One region of the Hymenobacter arcticus genome, then DNA from elsewhere that is predicted to be linked to it. Evidence: riboswitches for the same ligand, from Rfam matches in the RefSeq annotation. Region 1 holds a riboswitch; the other holds the start of a gene.
What was found. A riboswitch is a leader RNA that binds a small molecule or an ion and turns the genes downstream of it on or off. The one in region 1 is predicted to bind S-adenosylmethionine.

Region 1 (7,230 bases):
TCGAATACCTGGCCGGCGGTTTCGCGGTTCAGGAAGCTGTCCGACTCCTTTTCGGTGGCGGTGCGGGCGTCTTTCGTGTCTTCGTTTTTGGGCTGTGCGGCGTTCTTACCATTGAGGTCGTTGCCGGGTGCTACTTGCGGAATAGAAGCCATAATGAGCTAGTTGTTAGAGTGTTCCTTGTCATTGTTTTCTTGCCAGGTAGCCTTGTCGTGGCCACCAGCGTAGCGGGGGTCGTCGTCGGACCAGGCGGCACGCTGCTTGTCGGTCTCGTCGCCCTGAGTGGCACGCACTCCGGCGGGATCCTGGTTTTGCTCTACGTGGCCGCGCTGGTCTTTGGGGTCAGCCGGAGCCTGCTGGGCGTCCTCGGGCTTGCGCAACTCGCTGAACTCATCGGGGTTATCGTTGGAGCCGTCGCGGCCGGGCTTCTGAGCAGCGTCCACGTTTTCGGGCTTGCCAAACTCACCGTAGGCGGGCGTACCAGCCTCGGCTTGGCGAGCAGGGTCGTTGGGGTTCAGGCGAGCCTCTTCGGCGCGGGCTTGCTGGCCGGGGGGTAGCTGGTCGTCGTCGTCGGAGTTGAAAGCGGCAATCGGATTCATGGGGAGGAAGGGAAAGGAGTTCGCAGCGTGCCAGCGGGCGAGCCCGGCCGGCTACGCAGGTGTTTACTCTAGTTTCCGGTTTCGCGTTGCTGTTGGCGGCGCGTTGGCCCGCATTTTTCGGCGCGGCTCCGTATAAGAGGGCACACTTTTTTTAGCCTTCTTGCTTCAATTTTCCATGCCTGTTCAACATAGTACTAGCAATCAATTCTTTACCAGCGGTCCGGTTGATAACCAGGCCGAGCTGGCTTACTCCTTACCCGCGGCGGGCGTCATCGATTTCGTGCACACCTTCGTGCCCGAGGCCCAGCGCGGCCAGGGCATTGCCGAGGAGCTGGCCGAAACCGCCCTGGCCTACGCTCGCCAGCACCACTTGCGCGTGCGCACCAGCTGCGAGTTTATGGCCGGCTACGTGCAGCGCCACCACGAGCAGTACAAAGACTTGTTGGATAAGTAGTTCAGGTAGCGTGGACTCTGCGGGTCCGCGCGTGGGAACGTTGTTCAACAATCGTTCAACGTTCCCACGCGCGGACTCGCAGAGTCCACGCTACCTCCTACGCCAGTACCTCCAGTTGCCACTCCAATTCTTCGTCCTTGATGGGATATGGATTTCCGTAGCGAATGGTCTGATAAACAGCCTCAAACAAGTCCATAAACGTGGCGGGCGCGGCTACGTCGGCCACGGGGGGCAACACGTGGTTGTGGCCGGTCGGGTCGGCCAGCACGAGGCGGCCAGCCTCGTCGGGGCGCTCGCGGCCGTAGGCGGGGTCGTCTGGCTTCATGCCGGCCAGCAGCTGGGCTTCCTGGGGGTCGGTGCGGCCCTTTTGGTAGCTGCCATGGGTGCCGTGTAGCACAAAGGCGGGGCCAGGGTCGGCCACGAGCAGGCTGCCGCTCAGCCACACGTTGAGGCCCTGCGGATAGCGCAGCTGTAGCGTGAAGCAGTCGGTTACCTGCGAGCCTTGGCGGAAGCTGCCGGTGGTTTTCTCAAACGACAACGGCTTGCCAAACAAGCTGATAGCCTGGTCGAGCAGGTGCGGCCCCAAGTCGTAGAGCAGCCCCGAGCCGGGGCGGCCATCTTCTTTGAAAATCTTGGTATGCAGGATGGGCCGGAAGCGGTCGAACCGAAAGTGCACCTCGATGAGGCGGCCCAGCTGTCCGCTTTCTATCACCCGGCGCACGGCCGCAAAGTCGGTGTCCCAGCGGCGGTTTTGGTAGGCCAGCAGGTGGCGGCCTTGCTGGCGGGCCAGGGCCGTGAGCTCGTGCCACTGGGCCACGGAGGTAGCCACGGGCTTTTCCACCAGCACGTGCTTGCCGGCCAGCAAAGCCTGGCGGGTGAGGTCGTAGTGGGTGTCGTTGGGGGTATTCACCACCACCAGCTCCAGGGTGGGGTCGGCGAGCAGGGCCTCGATGCTGGACTGGCTGCTGATGTGCGGGTAGTCGGCGGCCATGCGCTGCTGGTGGCGCTCCACCACCGAGCGCAGCTCGAAGCCGGGGTGCTGGGCCAGAAACGGCGCGTGGAAAAGCTTGCCCGACATGCCATAGGCCAGCAGGCCAGTGGCAATGGGTGCATCGGAGGGAGAAGGGGTCATGCCCAAATATAGCCGGCGGGTTAGCATCGCCCTCCTCGGTTACCCCACCCCCTAACCCCACGCCGCTTGATGCGCGGAATCCTCCGGGAGAGGGGGAACTAGCTCTAATTATAAAATTCTATCTTACAGATACTTATCTCTAAAACTAGTTCCCCTCTCCCGGAGGATTCCGCGCATCAAGCAGCGTGGGCTAGGGGTGGGGTGCCCCGCGGAGGGCGATGCTACCGCGCCGCAGCCCGCAGCGGCGCGGCCAGCCGCACCACGCACACGCCGGGCGCGTGCAGCCACGCCGAGCGCGCCAGCTGGCCCAGCCCAATGCTGCCGGTGAGGTAGTTGCCCCGCGTGCCGGACCGAAACTCCTCGTGCACGGCCGTGAAATCGCTCACGTCGGGCGCGCCGTTTTCTTCCTCAAACGTCACGAGCACGTCCACCTCGGCCGCGTCGGGGGTGAGGGCGAGGTGGGCATTCTGCTGAATTTTCTTGTAGCCGTAGCGGTAGCCGTAGGTGAGCGCCGAGAGGTCGCTGAGCACGGCCGAGGCCGTGGGGAACGCCCCCGCGCCGCGCCCCAAAAAGAACTGCCGGTCGGCAAAACCGCTTTGGGTGATGATGCCGTTAAACTCGTCGTGCACCTGCGCCAGCTCGTGGCCGGGGCGCACCAGCGTGGGCAGCACCGCTGCCGCCAGCCCGCCGCCCGGCAGCCGCCGCGCCTCGGCTACCAGCTTGAGCACCAGGCCTTGCTCGCGGGCGTAGGCCGTGGCCAGCGCACTGATGCCGGTGATGCCCACCGTCAGCAATTCGGTGGGGGCCACCACCAGGCCAAAGGCGTGGGCCAGCAGCAGCACCAGCTTGTTGCGGGCGTCGAGGCCCTCCACGTCGAGGGCCGGGTTGCTTTCGGCAAAGCCCAGTTCCTGGGCCTTGGCCAGGGCGGCGGCGTAGGGCTGGCCGTCGCGGTGCATGGCCGTGAGAATGTAGTTGGTCGAGCCATTCACGATGCCCTCCACCGATTCCAGCAGGTCGGTGTCGTAGTATTCTTCCAGGTTGCGGATAACGGGCAGGCTGGCGCAGGCCGCCGACTCGTAGAGCAACGGTGTACCCGTAGTGCGCTGAATTTCAATAAGTTCGGGCAAATGCTCGGCCAGCATCTTTTTGTTGGCCGTTACCACGGCTTTGCCGCGCAGCAGGGCCTCTTTCACAATGAGATACGCCTCGTCGGCGTCGTCAATCAGCTCCACAATCACGGTGAGGCTGGGGTCGTCGAGCAGGTCGTTTTTGTCGAACGTGAACAACTCGGCGGGCAGCGAGCGGGCTTTGTCGCGGTTTTTCACGGCGATGCGGCCAATGCGGGCACGCAGGCCGGGCGTGCGCTCCAGCACGGCGTGCAGGCCCTGGCCCACCACGCCAAAGCCAAAAAGACCAATGTTGAGGTCGGTACGAGTCATGAAAAAGGAATTGGGATAAACGCTGAAACGCGCGCCGCCTCCCCTGCCCTCTCTCAAAAAAATTCTCGCCGCAAAGGCCTAAAAAAAGCCCTTCCGACCAGTCAGAAGAGCTACGCGGCCGCTGGGGCGGCGCTGGCTACTCATAACTTATCTGCTTTCGAAAGTTGGCCAAAGCCGCGTTTCGAAACAGGAATTAGCACCTTCGCACTGCTGCTGGTTGCTAAGGCATCACAGGGCCTGTCCCTCCGCCTTTCTTGATAAGGGCCCCGGTGACGGAGCGTGCCGCAAAGGTAGAGCGCGCACCCCGCGCCCGCACCATTGGCGCGAAACCAGCGCCCGAAATCAGCCGCTCATTTAACGCGGATTTTACCCTTGTGAAAGGCGAAACTTTGCGTTGTATTCACTAGCATATAACGAGTTGCTGGCACTGCGCCATTCCCTTATTTCCGGAAACTTTACAAGCAAGTGATTCGCAGCGATAAGCAAAAACAGTGCTTAGCAGTCAGGCGTCTACCACCGCCACCGCCGGGCTAAGAAGCTTATTTAGAAATAATAAAAACATCAAAAACTCCTTTCGACGCGTAGGATTTGAGACGTCTGAAACGTGGGCCGTGGCCCGCGCTCACGATTTCCTTTTCCTCCTACTTTATCGACCCATGAGTTTACACTTCATCCAGGAGCCGCTCGAAAAAACGGCCCCCGCCGTGGTGCCTACGCAGGCCGTGACGCTAAACGTTAACGGCGAGGACCGCACCATCCAGATTGCCCCTTGGACCAGCCTGCTCGATGCCCTGCGCGAGTACATGGACCTCACCGGCACCAAGAAAGGCTGCGACCACGGCCAGTGCGGCGCCTGCACCATCCTCGTTGATGGCAAGCGCATTAACTCGTGCCTGGCCCTCGCTACGGTGTACCAGGGCAAGAAAATCCAGACCATCGAAGGCCTGGGTTCGGAGGATAACCTATCGCCGCTGCAACAGGCATTTGTGGACCACGACGCCTTCCAGTGCGGCTACTGCACGCCGGGCCAGATTTGCTCGGCGCAGGGTCTCATCAACGAGGGCCGCGCCAAGACCGAAGCCGAGGTGCGCGAGCACATGAGCGGCAACCTCTGCCGTTGCGGCGCCTACACCAACATTCTGTCGGCCGTGATGGAAGTGCTGCACGATGGCCAAGTAGTGGTAGACAACGGCACGCTGGTGACCATCCCGATGCAGCCCACTAAATCCAGCTCCGTTAGCTAAATTATTCGCTATGAACAGTTTCACCCTCACTCAAGCCACGGCCGCCGACGAGGCCGTGCGCGACCTCACCAGCCACGACGGCGCGGCCTACCTAGGCGGCGGCACCAACCTTGTGGACCTGATGAAGTACAACCTGGAGCGCCCCAGCCACCTCACCAGCCTGGGTCTGCTGCCGCTAACTGACATCACCAGCCTGCCCGACGGCGGCCTGCGCCTGGGCGCACTGGCCACCAATGCCGACACCGCCTGGCACCCCGAGGTGGAGAAGCGCTACCCGCTGCTGAGCCAGACCATACTAGCCGGGGCCACGCCGCAGTTGCGCAACGTGGCCACCAACGGCGGCAACCTCAACCAGCGCACCCGCTGCTACTACTTCTACGACTTGGCCGCGTCTTGCAACAAGCGGGAGCCTGGCACTGGCTGCTCAGCCCTCACCGGCCCCAACCGCGTGTGCGGCGTGCTGGGCACCAGCGACAGCTGCATTGCCACCCAGCCTTCGGATATGTGCGTGGCCCTGGCCGCCCTCGAAGCCACCGTGCGCGTGCAGGGGCCCGATGGCGAGCGCACCATCAAGTTTGACGATTACCACCGCCTGCCGGGCGACCAACCCGAGAAGGACAACACGCTGAAACCGGGCGAGTTGGTAGTGTCCATCGACCTGCCCGAGGAGGGCTACGCCGACCACTTCACCTACCTCAAGCTACGCGACCGCAGCAGCTACGCCTTTGCGCTGGTGAGCGTGGCGGTGGGCTTGAAGATGAACGGCAACACCATCGAGAAGGCCCGCTTCGCCCTAGGCGGCGTGGCCCACAAACCCTGGCGCGACCAGGCTGCCGAGCAGATGTTGGAAGGCCAAACGGCCTCGCCCGATTTGTTCCGCCAGGTGGCCGCCAAGGTGTTTGCCGAGGCCAAAGGCTACGGCGAGGGCTCGCTGCACAACTCGTTTAAAATTGAGTTGGGCAAGCGCGCCATCGTGCGGGCGCTCAAGCAAGCTACCGAGATGCAGTACGAGGTGAGTGCCAACGCTTTTTTGAATTCTAATCCGTAAGTTATTATGAGTCAGACTATCGCAACCCCACCCACCGTGCGCTTGGACAGCGACGTAGTGGGCCGGCCCATCAGCCGCCCCGACGGGCCGGCCAAGGTGAGCGGCGCGGCTAAGTACGCCGCCGAGTACGACGTAAACGGCCCGCTGTGGTACGGCTACGTGGTGAGCAGCCCCATTACCAAGGGCAAAATCACCAAAATCCACGCCGACGAGGTGCTGGCTTTGCCGGGCGTGCAGCGGGTTTTTTCGCACGAAAACGTGCCCTCACTGGCCTGGTTTGACCGCAGCTACAAGGACGACGTGGCCCCCGGCGGCTCGCCCTTCCGCCCGCTGCACGAGCCCGAAATCATGTTCAGCCAGCAGCCGGTGGCGCTGGTAGTGGCCGACACGTTTGAGCTGGCCCGCTACGCCGCTTCGGTGCTGCGCATCGAGTACGATGTGGAGGAGTTCAACACCGACTTGACGGTCGCGGCCCCCAAGTCGTTTGACGCGCCGAAGGGCAAAACGGGCTTTTTGCCTCCCCCCAAGCCCAAGGGCGACATGGAGAAAGCCTACGCCGACGCCCCGCACAAGATTGCGGCCGAGTACACGCACGAGGCCCAGCACCACAACCCGATGGAAATGTTCGGGACCACCATCGAGTGGCTGGGTGATGGCAAGAAGATGAAAATCTACGATAAGACGCAGGGCGCGCCCAACGTGCAGCAGTACATCACTAAGATTTTTGGGCTGAGCAAGGAAGAAGCGCGGATTATCTCAAAATTCACCGGCGGCGGCTTCGGCGCGGGCCTGCGGCCGCAGTACCAGGTATTTCTGGCCGTGCTGGCGGCGCTGGAGCTCAAGCATTCCATCCGGGTGGTGATGAACCGCTCGCAGATGTTCAGCATGGGCCACCGGGCGCACACCATCCAGAACGTTCGCCTGGCGGCCGACGACAAGGGCCAGCTACAAGCGATGGAGCACACCGCGCTGGCCGAAACCTCGCAGTTTGAGGACGCCACAGAAACGGTAGTCAACTGGTCGGGCATTCTGTATGATGCGCCTAACACCAAGTTCGACTACCAGCTGGCCCGCATCGACGTAAACACGCCAGCCGACATGCGCGCCCCTGGCGCCGCTACCGGCAGCTTTGCCATCGAGAGCGCCATTGATGAGCTGTCGTACGAAGCTGGGGTTGACCCGCTCGATTTCCGCCTGCTCAACTATACGTACAGCGACCCTACCGAGAAAAAGCCCTTCAGCAGCAAGCGCCTCGACGATTGCTACCACGAAGGGGCCGCCCGCTTCGGCTGGGACCAGCGCAACCCCGAGCCCCGC
Region 2 (7,230 bases), on a different contig from region 1:
CCGGCTTTTTCGACGGCCAAGAAGGACGGCTCGGGCTACATCAAGCTGCAAGTGGTAAATGGAGCCCTGGCCCCGGTGCAGCCCACGGCGGCTAATAATTACCTGGGTGAGCAAGTGGCTCGCACCGGAGTTGCCCTCCCCGGCGGCGACCAGCTGGAAGCCTATTCGGGTGCTCAGCCCGATAACCTGGGCGTGCCCGGCATCTCGGTGCTCAGCAGCCTCTCGTCGCTCACGGGTGGCCTGGCGCCGTACGGGGCCATCAACCCCTTTTATGAGCGCTTGCTGACGGCGGCCGAAAAGCCGACCAAGGACTATGTTACCTACATCGGCCAGAAAACGCCCACCTTCTTCACCTGCTGGATGGGCAACAACGACGTGCTGGCCTACGCCAGCACGGGCGGCGTAGTGGCGGCCACCAACCCCTTTGGCGGCCTCACCGACACCACGCGCTTTGGTATCGGCTACCGGGCCATCCTGAGCACCATCACCAAGGGTGGCACCGTGAAAGGAGCCGTGGCCAACATCCCGAACGTGACCAGCGTGCCGTTTTTCAATACCGTAACGGTGGCTGCCGTAGCCGCCGCCTTCAAGACTGCCAACGCGGCTTCGCCGGGCGTGTTTATCCAGACCGGCACTACCGCCGCCCCCGTGGTGCGCCTGGCCACCAGCGCCGACCTGCTCACCCTGACCGCCCAGCCCTTCGTGGGTGCTGGCGCGGGTAGCACCCCCACCAATCCGGTCCTGAACCAGTACGTGCTGGATGCAACGGAAATAGCCAGTGTAGTCGCCCGCACTACCCAGCTCAACACCATCATCGCTAAAACGGCCCTGCGCTTTAAGGTGCCGGTGGTCGATGCCAACAGCTTCCTCACCCGAGTAGCCACCAGCGGCATTGCCACCAATGGCGTGAATAACACGGCCACGTTTGCCAGCGGCAACTTCTTCGGGCTCGATGGCGTGCACCCCACGCCCCGTGGCTACGCTATTATTGCCAACGAGTGGATTCGCGTTATCAACAGCTACTACGGCTCGACGATTCCGAACGTAGACCCCAACATCTACCGCGGCGTATTGCTGCCGTAAGTGCCCTAAGGCATGCTAACGAAAAAGCGCCTTCCTCCCCGGGAAGGCGCTTTTTTTTAGGGCCGGGCCGTAGTATCTTCGTACCTGCTGCTATCCAGAAAGACCGAGGGACCAGGCCCGATGACGTCTTGGCAACTTACCCCGAGTAGGTGCCAACTCCTGTTCGGCCCGCGTTTGCGGCCGAAGAAGATATCAGCCGGAACCTGCGCCGCTTGGCGCGGCTTTCTTTCTGGATAGAAGCGTTTTGCGCTTGTATTTTCTCCCGAAAGAAATGTCTGCTTCCCCCGCCGCCATCGCCCCCGACCCCGCCTGTATTTCGCCCCTGCCCGCACTCATGCGTCAGCGTCTGCTGATTCTGGACGGCGCCATGGGCACCATGATTCAGCGCTACCCGCTGGAAGAAGAGGACTTTCGGGGCACCCGCTTTGCCGACCACCCGCGCCCGCTGCGCGGCAACAATGACCTGTTGAGCTTGACGCGGCCCGATATTATCCGGGCCATCCACGCCGAGTATTTCGCGGCCGGCGCCGACATGGTGGAAACCAATACCTTCAGCGGCACTACCATTGCGCAGGCCGACTACGCCCTGGAGCACGTGGTGTATGAGCTTAACTATGAGTCGGCTAAGCTGGCCCGCGAAGTAGCCGACGAGTACTCGGCGAAAACGCCCGAGCAGCCGCGCTTCGTGGCTGGGGCCATCGGCCCCACCAACCGCACCGCCTCGCTCTCGCCCGATGTCAACCGCCCCGGCTACCGCGCCGTGACGTTTGATGAGCTGGCCACCGCCTACCTCGAGCAAACCCGCGGCCTCGTGGACGGCGGCGTAGACACGCTGCTCATCGAAACCATCTTCGACACCCTCAATGCCAAGGCCGCGCTGTTCGCGGTGCAGCAGTTCTTCAACGAAGGCGGCCGGGTGGTGCCCGTCATGATTTCGGGCACCATTACCGACGCCTCGGGCCGCACCCTGAGCGGGCAAACGGTGGAAGCCTTCTGGCACAGTATCAAGCACTTGCCGCTGCTGAGCGTGGGTCTCAACTGCGCCCTTGGGGCCGACCAGCTGCGCACCTACGTGCGCGAGCTGGCCCGTCTCGCCGATGTGCCCGTGTCGGCCTACCCCAACGCCGGCCTGCCCAACGCCTTCGGCGGCTACGACGAGAGCGCCCAGGAATTTGCCGCGCTGGTCGAGGATTATCTCAAGGAAGGCCTGCTCAACGTGGTGGGCGGCTGCTGCGGCACCACGCCCCAGCACATTGCTGAGCTTAAGAAACTAGCCGACGCCTACGGCCCCCGCGCCGTGCACGCCGGCCAGCTGCACCCTGATGCCCCGGCCGCCCAGCGCGACGCGCTCGTGGACGATGAGGCCGCCTCGGTATCGTCGCTGGCCCTCGGGGGCGGGGGTGAGAAGCTGGCCAAGGGTACTACGCACCTGGCTGGTTTAGAGCCATTTAACATCACGCCGGCCAGCCTGTTTGTCAACATCGGCGAGCGCTGCAACGTGACGGGCTCGCGCGCTTTTGCCCGGCTAATCCGCTCGGGTGACTACGAGGCGGCGCTGGCCGTGGCCCGCGCCCAGGCCGAAAACGGCGCGCAGGTGCTCGACATCAACATGGACGAGGGCATGCTCGACTCGGAGGCCGTGATGACGACCTTTCTGCACCTCATTGCCTCGGAGCCGGACATTGCGCGCCTGCCCATCATGATTGACTCCTCGAAGTGGAGCGTGCTCGAAGCCGGTCTCAAGTGCGTGCAGGGCAAGAGCATTGTCAACTCCATTTCCTTGAAAGAGGGCGAGGATGCCTTCCGCCGCCACGCCCGGCTGGTGCGCCAGTACGGCGCGGCCGTGGTAGTAATGGCTTTCGACGAAAACGGTCAGGCCGACAGCTACGAGCGCCGCATTGAAATTTGCCAGCGCTCATATGATATTCTGGTTAAGGAAGTTGGCTTCCCGGCCGACGATATTATTTTCGACCCCAACATCCTCACCGTGGGCACTGGCCTGGAGGAGCACCGCAACTACGCGCTCGATTTTATCGCGGCCGTGCAGTGGATAAAGGAGCACCTGCCCGGCTGCCGCACCAGCGGCGGCGTCAGCAACATCTCATTCTCGTTCCGGGGCAACGACGCGGTGCGCGAGGCCATGCACGCCGCCTTCCTTTACCACGCCATCCGGGCGGGGCTGGACATGGGCATCGTGAACGCCGGCCAGCTCGCTGTGTACGATGACGTGCCCAAAGACCTGCTCGAACTCTGTGAGGATGTGCTGCTTAACCGCCGCGCCGACGCCACCGAGCGCCTCGTGGATTTTGCCGAAACGGTGAAGCAAAAGGGTAAGGTCGAAGTAGTGGCCGACGCTTGGCGCAGCCTGCCTGTGGCCGAGCGCCTGCAGCACGCCCTGGTGCGCGGCATCACCGAGTTTATCGACCAGGACACCGAGGAGGTGCGCCAGCAAGTGGGCCGCCCGCTCGACGTGATTGAAGGCCCGCTGATGGCCGGCATGAACGTGGTGGGCGACCTCTTCGGGGCCGGCAAAATGTTTCTGCCCCAGGTAGTGAAGTCGGCTCGCGTGATGAAGAAAGCCGTGGCCTACTTGCAGCCCTATCTCGAAGCCGAAAAGGAAGGCGCCGCCCGCCAAACGGCCGGCAAAATACTGCTGGCCACCGTGAAAGGCGACGTGCACGACATCGGCAAGAACATCGTGGGTGTGGTGCTGGCCTGCAACAACTTCGAAATTGTAGACCTCGGCGTGATGGTGCCGCTGGAGCGAATTTTGGACGAAGCCCAGAAACAGGGTGCCGATATTATCGGCCTCAGCGGCCTGATTACGCCCTCGCTCGACGAGATGGTGTACGTGGCCCGCGAAATGGAAAAGCGCAAGCTGCAAGTGCCGCTGCTCATCGGCGGGGCCACCACCTCGCGCCTGCACACGGCCGTAAAGATTGCCCCCGCTTACTCAGGGTCAGCGGTTTACGTTAATGACGCGTCGCGCTCGGTGGGCGTAGCCGCCAGCCTGCTCGGCTCGGGTAAGGACACCTATACCCAAACCATCGCGGCCGAGTACCAGGCCCTGCGCGACGACCACGCCAGCCGCCAGCGCGACAAGAACTACCTGCCTATCAACGCCGCCCGCGCCAACGGCTACCACGCCGACTGGGAAACCACGCCCATCACCAAGCCCAGCTTCCTGGGCACGCAGGTGCTTGATAATTACCCCCTTGACGAGCTGGCGCGCTACATCGACTGGACGCCCTTCTTCCACACCTGGGAGCTGCGGGGCCGCTACCCGCGCATTCTGGAAGACGATAACCTCGGCGAAGCCGCCCGCCGCCTCTTCGAGGACGCGCAGTACATGCTGGCCGAAGTCATTGAAAACAAAAGCCTTACGGCCCGCGCCGTGCTGGGCTTCTGGCCCGCCAACACTAAGAATTACGATACTATCGAAATCTACGAGGACGACACGCGCCAGCAGGTGCGCGACGAGTTCTTCACGCTACGCCAGCAGGGCGAAAAAGGCCCCGGCGTGCACAACGTGGCCTTCTCCGACTACCTCGCGCCCAACGACAGCGGCCGCGCCGACTACCTCGGTGGTTTTGCCGTAACGGCCGGCCTGGGCATCGAAAAGCTGATTGAGAAGTACGAAGCCGACCACGACGACTACTCCAGCATCATGATAAAGGCGCTGGCCGACCGCCTCGCCGAGGCCTTTGCCGAGCGCTTGCACCAGCGCGTGCGGGAGGAGTTTTGGGGCTATTCGCCCAACGAAAACCTCTCGGGCGAGGAGCTTATCAAGGAAGAGTACCGCGGTATCCGCCCCGCGCCCGGCTACCCCGGCTGCCCCGACCATACCGAGAAAATCACGCTTTTCCGGTTGCTGGATGCGGAGAAGCAGACGGGTATCATCCTCACCGAAAACCTGGCCATGTACCCCACCGCGGCGGTGAGCGGCATGTACTACGCCCACCCGGCGGCCCGCTACTTCGGATTAGGCAAAATCGGCCAGGACCAGGTGGCCGACCTGGCCGAGCGCAAGGGGATGCCGCTGCCCGAGCTGGAGCGCTGGCTGATGCCGAATTTGAATTACGACCCGGCGTAATTTCCAGCACTCGCGCCACTTGTCATTGCGAGCCTGCGAAGCAATCGCATCAGCACGATACCTGAACAAGTCGTTCTGGTGCGATTGCTTCGCAGGCTCGCAATGACGGACGACTTTTATTCTGAACGTTACCACGCGCGGACTCACAGAGTCCGCGCTACTTCCATGAAAGTAACCGAACACCTTTCCCGCGCCGAGGGCCGCACGCTCTTCTCCTTCGAGGTGCTGCCGCCCCGTAAGGGCGAAAACATCCATACGCTGTTCTCGAATATCGAGCCGCTGATGGAGTTCAAGCCACCATTTATTGACGTCACGTATCACCGGGAGGAGTTTGTGCTGCGCGAGCGGCCGGGCGGGCTGCTCCAGCGCAAGGCCGTGCGCAAGCGGCCGGGCACGGTGGGCATTTGTGCGGCCATCAAAAACCGGTTTGATGTGGATACCGTGCCGCACCTCATCTGCGGCGGCTTTGCCAAGGAAGAAACCGAGAACGCGCTGATTGACTTGCACTTCCTGGGCATCGACAACGTGCTGGCCCTGCGCGGCGACCCCATCAAGAGCGAGGGCCACTTCCAGCCGCACGCCGATGGGCACACCTACGCCTGCGACCTGATTGGGCAGGTGGCCGACCTCAATCACGGCCGTTACCACGACCATGATGAAGACTACCAGACGGTTGGCTCCGAGCCCGTGCTGTGTACCGACTTCTGCATCGGCACGGCCGGCTACCCCGAGAAGCACTTCGAGGCCCCCAACCACGGCTCCGATATCCGCTTTCTGAAGGATAAAATTGACCGCGGGGCCGACTACATCGTGACCCAGATGTTTTTCGACAACGAAGAGTTTTTCAAATTTGAAAAACGCTGCCGGGCTGCGGGTATCACCGTGCCCATTATTCCTGGCCTAAAGCCGCTAACCACTAAAAGTCAGCTCAGTGGCCTGCCGCGTTCGTTTTTCCTAAGCATTCCGGAGGCGCTGGCGGAAGCCATTCACCAGGCCAAAGACAACGCGGCCGCCCGTGAAGTGGGCATCGAGTGGTGCCTCAACCAAAGCCGTGAGCTGATGGCCCACGGCGTGCCCTGCCTGCACTACTACAGCATGGGCAAGTCGGAGGCTATCCGCCGCGTAGCGTCGGGGCTGTTTTAAGTAATGAGCAATGAACAGTGAGCAATTACCAGAAGGGAATTGCTCACTGTTCATTGCTCATTACTAATGGAATTTCCCCTGCGGGTCGGGCATCTTGGCAATGAGCTCGCTGATGAATTGAAAGTCGAGGCTGGCGAGGCTGAGGTTCTGGCCTTTATGCAGGGCCTGCCAGGCACCGGCGTAGTTTTCCTGGTAGTAGCGCACGTGCGCCTGGGCTTGCCAAGCGTTGGCGTTGGTGCTGTCGGCGAGCAGGGCGCGCTGGGTGTATTCGCTGGCTTGCAGCAACTCCTTTTTCTTCTTGGTTTGCTCGTAGCGGCCCAGGGCGGTGGTGGCCGCGTCGGTGAGTAGCAGCGGGTTGGTGGGAGCCACGGCGAGGCCTTGCTGCACCAGCGCCTGCACGGCTTCAGGTGGGGTGGTGGGCCGCTGGCTTAGTATCACGGCCAGGCCGCGGTAGGGGTCGGGGTTTTTGGGGTCGAGCAGCCAAGCTAAGTTGAACCGCACGATAGCCGTATCAGCTTGGTTTTCTTGCAGATACTCGTAGCCCTTGGTGCTGAAGAACTTGCTGGCCTCGGGCCGCGACGGAAAGCTGCGGTCCACGTCGGCGAGCACGGCGGGGCCCACCAGCTGCTGGGCCTGGGTGGGCGTGAGGCCGCCGTAGAGGGGCTGCAATCGCTGTGGGCCGGTGGCCACCGGCGGCGCATTTTTACTGCTTTTGCCAGCTTTTTGGGCGTGGGCGGGCAGGCTGAGGGCCGCTCCTAGCAGTAGCAAAAACGCGCCACGCTGGGCACGGGAGGTAAGCCAAGAAAACACGCGGGCAAAGGGGTTAAAAAGTCAATGGAAAAAAAGCTGTCGGCCAGGCCGATACCGGGCAAAAATACACCCGGCCCCGGCGAAACGCGGGGCTACCGATT

Region 2: linked by a shared signal. The riboswitch ahead of metH (methionine synthase) and the one ahead of ACYVGC_RS19810 (homoserine dehydrogenase) in region 1 are both predicted to bind S-adenosylmethionine.

What each region holds. Positions count from the first base shown of each region.
Region 1 is NZ_BAAGXF010000014.1:126,569-133,798, forward strand. It holds gene ACYVGC_RS19790 (hypothetical protein) at 1-152, opposite strand, end outside; gene ACYVGC_RS19795 (hypothetical protein) at 159-596, opposite strand; gene ACYVGC_RS19800 (GNAT family N-acetyltransferase) at 772-1,050, shown strand; gene ACYVGC_RS19805 (Gfo/Idh/MocA family oxidoreductase) at 1,148-2,182, opposite strand; gene ACYVGC_RS19810 (homoserine dehydrogenase) at 2,404-3,621, opposite strand; SAM riboswitch class I at 3,766-3,885, opposite strand; gene ACYVGC_RS19815 ((2Fe-2S)-binding protein) at 4,278-4,865, shown strand; gene ACYVGC_RS19820 (FAD binding domain-containing protein) at 4,876-5,913, shown strand; gene ACYVGC_RS19825 (xanthine dehydrogenase family protein molybdopterin-binding subunit) at 5,920-7,230, shown strand, end outside.
Region 2 is NZ_BAAGXF010000002.1:533,122-540,351, forward strand. It holds gene ACYVGC_RS05850 (SGNH/GDSL hydrolase family protein) at 1-1,083, shown strand, start outside; SAM riboswitch class I at 1,171-1,279, shown strand; gene metH (methionine synthase) at 1,355-5,176, shown strand; gene metF (methylenetetrahydrofolate reductase) at 5,342-6,319, shown strand; gene ACYVGC_RS05865 (tetratricopeptide repeat protein) at 6,383-7,129, opposite strand.